DNA from 2 places in the Neobacillus sp. B24 genome. Region 1 is predicted to be linked to the other one. Evidence: riboswitches for the same ligand, from Rfam matches in the RefSeq annotation. Region 1 holds a riboswitch; the other holds the start of a gene.
The links. Region 1 has a riboswitch for preQ1 ahead of queF (preQ(1) synthase). Riboswitches for the same ligand answer to the same signal wherever they lie in the genome.

Region 1 (5,453 bases):
GGTAGTTGGAGAAATGAAGAAACTGTTTAAATCATTTTTTGTTGTTTTATTTATTATTTTCTTATTACTAGCAATAGGAATAAGTGTATTTATAAATAAGACACTTGAAAAAGCAACAAATGCGGATATTCCTTTTTTTTCATCTATCAAAATGGCACTAACCCAAAATTTTGAAGGAAAGACTGAGAAAAATTTAAAGGAAAACAGATTGAAAGAAAAATATAAAAATATTACCATTTATTATCCAGATGAGTTTTCAGAACTTATGCCGATTACAAAAGAAACAATCGATTGGGCCATAGCTAAAAATGCAGAGGTGTTTGGAACAAGTAAACTAAAAACAGTTGATTTGATCGTATTTAAAGATAAGGAAGAAATGGAGCAGATTTCTGACCTTGAGGATGTTTCAGGATTTTATTCGGATTTTGATAAATTAGTTGGGATTACCTATTTTGATAATGAGTATAAAGAGTTAATCTTAGAAAAAAAAGAAACACCTCTTTATTTCTTCCAAAAATCTATCCTACACGAGTATACTCACTATATTTTCCAACGATTGATTGACAATTCGAAAGGCGGTTCTGCTGCTTATCCATTATGGTTTCAAGAAGGAATCGCTGAATACATAGGTAACGATAAAACGATTGTAGAATTCTCCCATTTCAAAGCTGTACCGTTGGGTCAATTGAAGGGTGGAGACCAATGGCAAGCTGCAAGATTGCAGGAAGACACAAATGTATATAAACAAAGTTATTTTGCTATTAAGTATTTGATTGAACATTATGGGGAAGGAATCCTTAGAGAAATAATTAAGTCAACAAATAAAACAGGCGACTTCGAAGGAAGTTTTATAAAAGCAACAGGAATACAAACTCTCGATTTGGAAAAGTACTCCTTAAACCGTTAAGTTTATGAAAATAAAAGATGGTCAACCCGTTAAATGGGCTGACCATTATTTATGTATACTGAATTCGCTATTACATATCCAAATTAGTAAAAGCATAAGGTAATAACTGCCTTAGCGTTAGTTCTAGGATTTCTCTTTTCTCGTTTGTTAAATAAACCGGCATTTCAGGCGAACAAAATTCTGCCATAACCTGTCTGCATATACCGCAGGGGGGCAAATAATCTGCCGTATTTCCTGCGATAGCAATCGCCTGGAAATCCCCTTTTTTGTAGCCATTCGTCACTGCCGTGAAAATGGCTGTTCGCTCCGCGCAATTTGTTGCTCCAAAGGTAACATTCTCTACGTTTACTCCATTAATGACAGTGCCATCTTTTAATAATAGTGCTGCTCCAACCGGGAAATGGGAGTAAGGAATATAGGCGTTGTCCTTCACCCTGATTGCGCTTTCAACTAATTGCTTTTTATCCATAGGATTCATCCCTTTCAAAGAAGAATGAACTGTAATAGTTCCCTTACCGCAACGATCAATTGGGCAGGAATTCTATTACTATATTTATTTGAAATTTTACAATAACAATGAAATGTTTGTTCATTTTGGTGTTTTTCTGTTGATAGGGCTAGTTTATTCATATATCTCATGCTTTATTTCTATTTCAGCAAGTAATTTTCAAAAAAAAGACCAACGGATTTCTTATCCATCGGCCATTTTAAAATAAAGCTAATAGTTATCTCGTTACTGTATTTTTAGAAACATTGGAGTCAGAGTCCATCCTTCTTGCGAGATTAACAAGGAAATAAACGATTGGAGTCGTTAAAATCGCTGCTAAAAATTTGAAAATGTACTGGGTAATGATTAAGGACCCCAAAATAGCGATTGGCATCGTTCCATAAAAAGCAATCGTGATAAAGATCGTGGTATCGATTAATTGACTCAGCATGGTGGACGCGTTATTACGAAGCCAAAGCTTTTTCTCCCCATGCTTGCTCTTCAATTTATTAAACACAAACACATCGAGATTTTGGCTGACTGTGTAGGAAATGAGACTTGCCAGAATGACCCGGAAGCTTCCATTTAAGATGGTTTCAAATGAAGCTTGGTCTTTAAACACTGGTGCCGACGGCAAATGCACGGTAATCGCAATAAAGATAAGAGCGAAAATTTGTGTTACTAACCCCGCCTGCACGGTTCTTTTCCCCTCTTTTTTTCCATAAACCTCCACGATCACGTTGATGAGGGGGTAGGTAAAAATATATACAATGACTGCTGCTGGCAGCATAATGTTGTCACCAATGCTAAATAACTTAACGGCCACGATATTGGCCAAAATTAATAATCCTACAAAAATACCATTTAAATAAAAAATCATTTCTTTACTCCTACCTTTGCTAATCAGAATTTCATATCTCAGCTTCGCGCGCATAAATTCAACTACACCTCTGTCTTCGTCCTAACGGACTCGCCAATCGGTGAGTTTCCATTTACCTGTTGTCAATTTTTTCAGGATACAGATCATGATTCATCAAGCGGAAATTGGCCATTTCTTCATACTTGGTTCCCGGTTTTCCGTAATTGCACCACGGATCAATGGATATTCCGCCACGTGGTGTAAATTTGCCCCAAACCTCAATATACCTAGGATCTAGCAGCTTGATTAAATCATTCATGATGATATTGACGCAGTCTTCATGAAAGTCCCCGTGATTCCGGAAGCTGAATAAATATAATTTCAGTGATTTGCTTTCGACGATTTTCTTGTCAGGAATATAGGAGATATACATCGTTGCAAAATCTGGCTGCCCGGTCAGTGGGCATAGGCTAGTAAACTCCGGACAATTAAACTTCACGAAGTAATCGCGGTCCGGATGAAGATTATCGACGGACTCCAATACTTCCGGTGCATATTCAAAAACATACTTTGTTCCTTGATTCCCGAGTAGGGTTAAATCCTTTAAACCTTCTTCATGACTTCTTCCAGACATAAAAAAACCTCCTGTTAAATGGTGGGTTCCACACTTTCACAAGAGAGTTTCACGCTTCCGTTCTATTACAAACTAACAAGGATAAAAACATAAAAAGCCACATCCTTATGGACATGGCCTATTGTCATGAATCCATAGTTTTTTATAGAGGGTATCAGCTATGAACCTCTCCCGTTCAAGACGGGTATTCTTTTCTCTAATAACATTACTATAATGAAGACCTTCCCATTCGTCAAATTAAAAAATTATTCTGAACATCGGAAATGTTGCTTAATAAAAGTTTATCTCGTTTCCATTCCATGCATAATTTGGAAACACAAACTAAACCTAACCATGATAGGAAATTATTTGGTGGTGTTTTCATGCTTTTTTCTCGAACTCAATTCTTTTTTGTTCTCATCCTATTTATTGGTATCTCTAATCATGTGCTCATCATTCCTCATTTGCTGGCAAATGGAAAGCGGGATGCATGGATATGCGCATTAGTTGCCTATGTGATTTTACTCATTTGGGGGTTGGTCCTTTATTTGATCATGAAGAATAACCAACAGCGACTGTGTCTTTTTGACTGGATCAAAGCACGAACAAGTGGTGGCATTTCTTATGGTTTCATCAGCATCCTTGCGGTTTATGTATTCACTATAAGTGCCATTTCGTTTTATGACTTGATTCAATCTGTTCATATTTATTTCCTGCCGCAAACGCCAGCCTTTGTAGTGATGCTGCCTTTTCTGTTGATAAGTGCTTGGTCGGCCTATAGCGGCCTAAAATCGATAGTCTATGTTTCAGCGGTTTTATTACCTTTTGTTTGGCTGCTTGGGATTTTCGTCGCTTTATTTACCCTACCGGCAAAGGATTATTCCTACCTATTCCCTGTCTTTAGTAATGGCTTTCACCCCATTGTCAAAGGGACGATTGTCATTCTTGGGGGAAGCGCTGATTTGCTTGTGCTGTTGCTTCTGCAGCACCATTTAAAACAATCGTTTACATTGGCCAACCTTTTCCTTCTCATTACGATTCTGGTTGGTTTGATTCTTGGACCCACGATGGGTTCTTTGTCCTCCTTTGGTCCAGTAGTTGCGGCCGATATGCGGTTCCCGGCCTTTGAACAATGGCGTCTTATCAAGTTGGGATCCTATATTTCCCATGTTGACTTTTTGGCCGTGTTTCAATTATTAAGCGGCGAGATTATCCGCATTTCATTGGGCTTCTACCTACTTGCCAACATGCTGAAAGCTGAAACACCTGCTTCTAAAAAAAAGTACGTGTTTGTTCTTATTTCAATTTTGTTAGGAATATTGATCTTCGTTCCGCTAAGTGACATATGGGTGCAAACAATGGTCGGTAAATTCTTTTATCCGGTTGCTCTCTTATTTGCCGTGTTGATTTCGTTGGCCTTATTAATTATTAGTTATCTGCCAATGAAGAAAGGAACCCAAAACATATGAACTTGAAACGATTCGATCATGCTTTAGAAAAAGGAGCATTGTCCTGCGAGGAGTTGAAAAGTTTTTTTCATCATTATGCGGATATTACATTTATCCCCATTGAAGAAGATGAGAAACTTCAAGCTTTTTATTGCAAAGGAATGCTTGACTCCACACAGTTAAATGAATATTTTAACCGGATTCTTCTAAGCATCGGCAGTGTAGAGCCACGAAAGGATTTTGACGTGCTGCCCCCTGTCCAGCACATAATAAGCATGAAGGAAATGATCAACTTTGTGTTTTCAGGTTACCTGATTGTGTTTCGGGAAGGGACTCCGTTTTTTCATGTGTTTGATATTAGCAATGTGCCCCAACGGAAACCGCAGGAATCGACGACAGAGGTTTCCATTAAAGGACCGAAGGATAGTTTTACTGAAGAAATGAATGTCAACATTTCGTTGATTCGCAAAAGAATGAAGTCGGAACAGCTTTATTGCGAGTCCTTTACCGTTGGTTCACTAAGTAAAACAGACGTTTCCCTGCTTTATTTAGATGATAAAGCCAATAAAGACATCATTGCGGAAGTCAGAAAGCGGCTTGCTGACCTTCAAGGTGAAAGTATTGTCAGCAGTGGTCAATTGGAACAATGGCTTTCGGATCGGTCCTTTTCTTTGTTTCCTTTATTCGATTATGTCACGCGTCCCGATTATGTCATCGAGAGCATGCTGCGCGGAAGGTTTATTTTAATCGTAAATGGCTCCCCCTCCGTACTAATTGGACCAATCAATTTTTTTGAGCTTCTTAAATCGCCTGAGGATGTCCATTTTCCTTACTATCTAGTTCTGTTTGGGCGGGTTATTCGGATTATCGGTTTTATTGTCGCCGTTTTCCTGCCGGGTTTTTGGGTGTCGCTGGCTTCTGTCAATATTGATCAATTGCCGTTCGCCCTGTTGGCCACTGTCGTTGTTTCGCGTGAAGGCTTGCCCTTACCCATCGGCCTTGAAGCGATTTTTATTCTTGCTTTGTTTGAATTGTTAAGAGAAGCGGGAGTTCGAATGCCAACTGTTCTTGGCCAAACGGTTTCGATTGTCGGAGGTATCATTATCGGGGACGCCGCCATTCGAGCGGGACTCGCCTCC
Region 2 (5,453 bases), 2.2 Mb from region 1:
AAATGTCCCTCAATTAGGGAACGATAGATCTCCAGAGTGTTTCCCTCATCAATCGCACGATGAAACGTGACCGATAGACCTCTGCTTTCCTCAAGAATCATTCCAAGCAGTTCACTATCCAGCGTGCCCATGTCCGTGATTGCACCGAATACAATTCCCGCAGCACCAAGGTCACGGATAATTCTAATATCCTCACGCATTGCTGCCCATTCTCCTATTCGATACGTAAAGGAATAACTATGTGGCCGAACCATTACCATTACTGGAATCCGTACACTCTCCACAACAGTTCTGATTATACCGTAACTTGGACTCAGCCCTCCCTCCCCAATGGCCGAAACGAGTTCAAGCCTGTCCGCCCCATGAGCTTCGGCGGTGCGGGCATCCTCATCATTGAGGACAATAATCTCAACTAAACTCATACACAGCACTCTCCTTCCATCCTATTTTTCAAGGTGCTACCAATTCGACCTTTATCCGATCAGGATCCTCAAAAAACACAGCATAATAATTCTCGCCGCCAGCATACGGGTGTTTGTCTGAATAGAGAATGCTCACGTCCTTCTCCTTTAACTTTTCTGTGATACCGTCAACCTGTTCTCTTGATTCCGCATGAAAGGCGACATGGTTTAACCCAACCCTCCGGCGGTGGTATGGTGGATCAAGGTAACGTTCCTCTGTTTGCACAAAAACGATATACGTATCCCCATACTTCCAACTGATACCGTAATCCCATTTTTGGTATTGTTGATAACCCAGTTCTGTCAAAAACCATCCCCAAAAGTCGATGGTCCTCTTTAAATTGGAAACATATATTTCAAGATGATGCAGCACGAGCAGGTCCCCTCCCTCATACTAACAATGTAGCATGAACAATGCAGTTTTAAAAATCGGACTATCTAGATTATTTTTTTAAAATTGCTATAATTATCCAAATGGATGATTTATGATGAGTGGGGGTAGGAGGAATGTTTATGACAAATATTCAAAAGGTTGGACAAATTGGGGTACCGGTAAAAAATATAGAAAGAGCCGTTGTATTTTACAAAGAAAAGCTGGAACTGCCGCTGTTGTTTAATACTGATACAATGGCCTTCTTCGAATGTAACGGCTTGCGTCTTCTGCTGAGCCTTCCAGAAAAGGAGCAGTTTGCGCATCCAAGCTCTGTGGTTTATTTTCAAGTCCCAGATATTAAGCTCAGTTATAAAGAGTTGTTGGAAAAGGGCGTTGAATTCGTTGATGAACCGCACGTGGTTGCAAAGATGGGACAAAGTGAGACATGGATGACATTTTTTAAAGACAGCGAAGACAATATTCATGCATTAATCAGTGAAATCCATAATTAAAGGAAGGTGAGGCTGATTCTTCAGCTTCACCTTCTTTTTCAATCTATTCTTCTTTCAAAAATAGCTTCATAGTAAGCCGCCGACCCGTAAGCACCTACCCCCGGAGCAAAAATTTGCACCAGCCGCCATCCTTTCCTAGCATTTTGATGAATGATATCTTGATAGCTTTCTTTCGGTTTTCCGCTTAACTTGCTTAATTCTATTTTTTCAAATTTGTATTCAAACATGGTTCCGCCCCCTTTATTTTTTCTATGTTATACGTTTTTATAAACAAGGAGTTTCATTATTTTTCAAAAAAGTGGAATTGACCAAGCCATTGGTTTATATTAATATATTAGTTTGGAAGTATAAAACTGAGTGGTTCGAGAACCTCCCACTATAAAAAACTAAGGAGAAGTGAATATGGAAAACCCAACAAAGTCACTGGCACAAATGGGTGCTGGAAACGGAGCAGCTGCCTCCGGTCAGTCGGGCAGCAGAGTAAAGGAAATTGTTGTAAACGGAATCGTGGCAGCCTTGTATATCGTGGTTTCAGCATTAATTCAGCCATTCGGTTTTACACAGGTACAGTTCCGGGTTTCGGAAATGTTCAACCACCTCATCGTTTTCAACAAAAAGTATTTATATGGAATTATTTTAGGGGTATTTTTAACGAATTTATTTTTCTCGCCAATGAAGGCCTATGACCTCATCTTCGGTGTCGGCCAGTCGTTAATTGCCTTGTTCATTACAATCATGTGCGCCAAGTTTATCAAAGGTCTCTGGGCACGAATGATTGTGAACACAGTCGTATTTACATTTACGATGTTCCTGATTGCGCTTGAGTTACATTTGGCATTTGATCTGCCATTCATGTTTACATGGTTAACAACTGCTGCAGGTGAATTCGTGGTCATGGCTGTCGGTATGCCAGTAATGTATTTCGTAAACAAGCGTGTTCGTTTTGATAGGATGTTTAAATAGTATTCAAAAGCTGTTGCTTGGGTAGTTGAACCGGGCAGCAGCTTTTTTATTGGTATTTTACGGAAATTGATAATAAAATAAGGATAGTGTTTATGGAAAAATAAATGATTGGAAGGGAGTTTTTAAGCGTGGTTCAGCGTCCAAATAACAATGAGTTTCCCGACTATTACGTACCATATGTTGGATTAGTTCCAGAAGGGGATATTTTATCGATTCTAAAAGAAAACCTAGAAAATGTGATTTCGTTGTTCGAAGGGATTTCAGTAGAAGATGAACATTTTCGCTACGAACCTGGTAAATGGAGCATAAAAGAAGTTCTTTGCCATATGGCCGATACTGAGAGAATTATGAGCTACAGGCTGCTTCGGGTCGGCCGAGGAGACAAGACTCCACTGGCAGGATTTGATGAAAATGATTATATTGCGGGTGCGCAAATGAGTGACTTGCCATTGAAAAACGTCCTTGCAGATTTTCTAGCAGTGCGCAAGGCAACCATCACTTTAATAGAAAACATGCCAGAGGAAGCATGGACAAACGTCGGGAACGCCAATAATCTCGCGGTCACCACCCGGGCCATCGCCTACATCATCGCGGGTCACGAAATTCACCACCGAAATATCGTAACCGAAAGATACCTAACAAAATTGAAGTAACAGGCTTTACTGTCAGGCACCACCGACGAATGTCCACCCTACACGGACATTTGTCCACGGATGGTGCCTGACACCATTTTTTGACACCATTATTAAATTCGATAGTTTGAGATAAACTCCAGGAATTCTTTTTGTTTGGTGTGCTCGTATTTCATGATGGCGTAGGTGTTGGCTTCAGGTAAATGGATTGTCTGACAATCTACTTCTAAGAGCCTTCCTTCTAACAACTCCCTTCTGACTGTAGATGTTGGCAGAAAGGAGACCCCCAATCCTTCGACAATGAATCTTTTCGTAATATGAACTTGGGATACTTTCATCATTTTCACACTTGGGTATTTATTTTTTACCGCGTGACAAAGGCCATCCCAGTAACCTGGATGATTGTGTGTCAATAGATAGTTAGAAGTTAGCACCTCTTCTTCATCCAAGGGTGGTGCCGATTCAGAATCCCGTCCGTCATGCGGAGCAACCAGGATTACCCGGTCATTATATAAGAGATTGCTAATTAATTCAGGGTGCCGACTGTTGAGACAAGACAGTCCAATATCCACTTCCTCTTTTAAAACCGCTTGTTCAATACCTTCTGATTCTATAATCTTTACCGAAATCTCCACTTCTGGATGCTTGTTCGTGTAACTTTTTAACACATACGGGAGAATCGTATCCGCAATCAAGGGTGAGATCGCGATAGAAAACTTCGTTGAATACCCTTGGCTGAAGGACTGAATGTCCTCGAGCCCGCCTTGATAAACCTGTATCAGTTTTTTGGCGTGAACCAGATATCTTCTCCCCGCTTCTGTCAATTTCACTCTTTTTCCGTCCCGCTCAAACAATTGAATCCCAAGCTCTTGTTCCAATTGTTTAATATGAACGGTGACAGATGGCTGCGAAATATATAGGATTTCGGCCGTCCTGCGAAAATTCCCGTATTCAGCAGCAGTGATAAATGTAGTAAGCCATTGGAATTCCATACTCTACTCTCCTCCTTATTAAAAATAGTAATCAATGAATTTAAAATTATTTAATTTTTTTAATTACATTCATTCTATAGACTATTAGTAAATAAGGAAAGGGGAGATTTTTTATGATTCAAAAGGGGTTAAAAGGAGTCGTCGCTGCTGAAACGTTAATCAGCCATATCGATGGTGAAAAGGGGCAGCTTATTTATCGCGGATATGAGATAGGGAGCCTCACTAAACGTTACTCCTTTGAGGAAGTTGCTTATCTTCTTTGGCATGGTTATTTACCAGATGAAGTTCAGTTAAGGTCTCTGAAACAGGAGTTAGTAAGTTATCGTAAGTTACCGGAATATATGAAAAAAATAATCGACCTCCTTCCTCTGAGGACGGATCTGATGAGTGTGATGAGAACAGTCATTTCCGCTGAGGCCGGAAATACTAAATATGACTGGAAGCCGACCATTACACAGGCAATTCGAATGACAGCCCTCGCTCCAACAATCATCGCTTATCGCAAAAGGCAATTGGAAGGAAAAGAGTTTGTCCCCCCTCAGGATGAATTGGACCATGTCGCCAATTACCTTTATATGCTTAACGGGACAATGCCTTTGGCAGCACACGTGAAAGCACTCGAAACCTATATGATCCTCACCCTCGAACACGGCATGAACGCCTCTACCTTTTCCGCAAGGGTGACATCATCGACTGAATCGGATTTGGTATCTGCTGTGACATCGGCAATCGGAACGATGAAAGGGCCGCTTCATGGTGGTGCTCCTTCGGGAGTCATCGAGCTGTTGGATGAGGTTGCTGCAGTTGGGGATGCTGAAAAAGTGATGCGCAATAAATTGTTGAAAGGCGAGCGATTAATGGGGTTTGGACATCGGGTTTATAAAACGCATGACCCGCGTGCCATTGCCTTAAAGGAGAAATTACTTGATTTGGTTGGACAGGATGAATGGCTTGACCTTGCAATCGCTGCAGAAGAAACAGCAGTCAGAGTGTTGGAGGAACTAAAACCAGGCCGGTCGCTTTATACAAATGTAGAATTTTATGCTGCAGCCATCATGAAATCCATCAACATGCAAGCAGACCTATTCACACCAACGTTCACCGCCAGCAGGATTGTCGGCTGGACAGCCCACATCTTGGAGCAAGCCGAAAACAACACCATCTACCGGCCGCAATCGAAGTACATTGGAACCTTTAAATAAGTAATTTCAATCAATGGTATCAGGCACCACCCGTGGACATTTGTCCTCCCCGGGCGGATAGTTATAAATTCTCCAATAGTATGGAAAAGGCAAAGGATTATACCTTTGCCTTTTTGTCGTTGTCTTTTGAGTTTCGGAAGCTTTTTATTCCAATGATTTGAGGGATTAGGTTAAGGATGCTTACTAGTATTAAGAGCTGTTGTGATGTAAGAGGTTTGAAATACCAGCCCCATTTTTCGCTCACTGCCATTGACGTATTGAGGTAATAGGAAATGGCAAAGGAAAGCAGATTTCCGAGAACGAGAACTGGAAGTGCCG

Region 2: another riboswitch for preQ1. It lies ahead of ACZ43M_RS05535 (QueT transporter family protein); the one in region 1 lies ahead of queF (preQ(1) synthase).

The regions. Positions count from the first base shown of each region.
Region 1 is NZ_AP035777.1:3,311,852-3,317,304, forward strand. It holds gene ACZ43M_RS16190 (collagenase) at 14-907, shown strand; gene ACZ43M_RS16195 (cytidine deaminase) at 978-1,385, opposite strand; gene ACZ43M_RS16200 (queuosine precursor transporter) at 1,633-2,274, opposite strand; gene queF (preQ(1) synthase) at 2,387-2,887, opposite strand; PreQ1 riboswitch class I at 3,016-3,062, opposite strand; gene ACZ43M_RS16210 (endospore germination permease) at 3,250-4,335, shown strand; gene ACZ43M_RS16215 (spore germination protein) at 4,332-5,453, shown strand, end outside.
Region 2 is NZ_AP035777.1:1,117,623-1,123,075, reverse strand. It holds gene ACZ43M_RS05555 (copper homeostasis protein CutC) at 1-422, opposite strand, end outside; gene ACZ43M_RS05550 (VOC family protein) at 451-834, opposite strand; gene ACZ43M_RS05545 (VOC family protein) at 969-1,346, shown strand; gene ACZ43M_RS05540 (DUF4177 domain-containing protein) at 1,385-1,573, opposite strand; PreQ1 riboswitch class I at 1,698-1,742, shown strand; gene ACZ43M_RS05535 (QueT transporter family protein) at 1,779-2,309, shown strand; gene ACZ43M_RS05530 (DinB family protein) at 2,438-2,962, shown strand; gene ACZ43M_RS05525 (LysR family transcriptional regulator) at 3,055-3,933, opposite strand; gene ACZ43M_RS05520 (citrate synthase/methylcitrate synthase) at 4,047-5,135, shown strand; gene ACZ43M_RS05515 (hypothetical protein) at 5,233-5,453, opposite strand, start outside.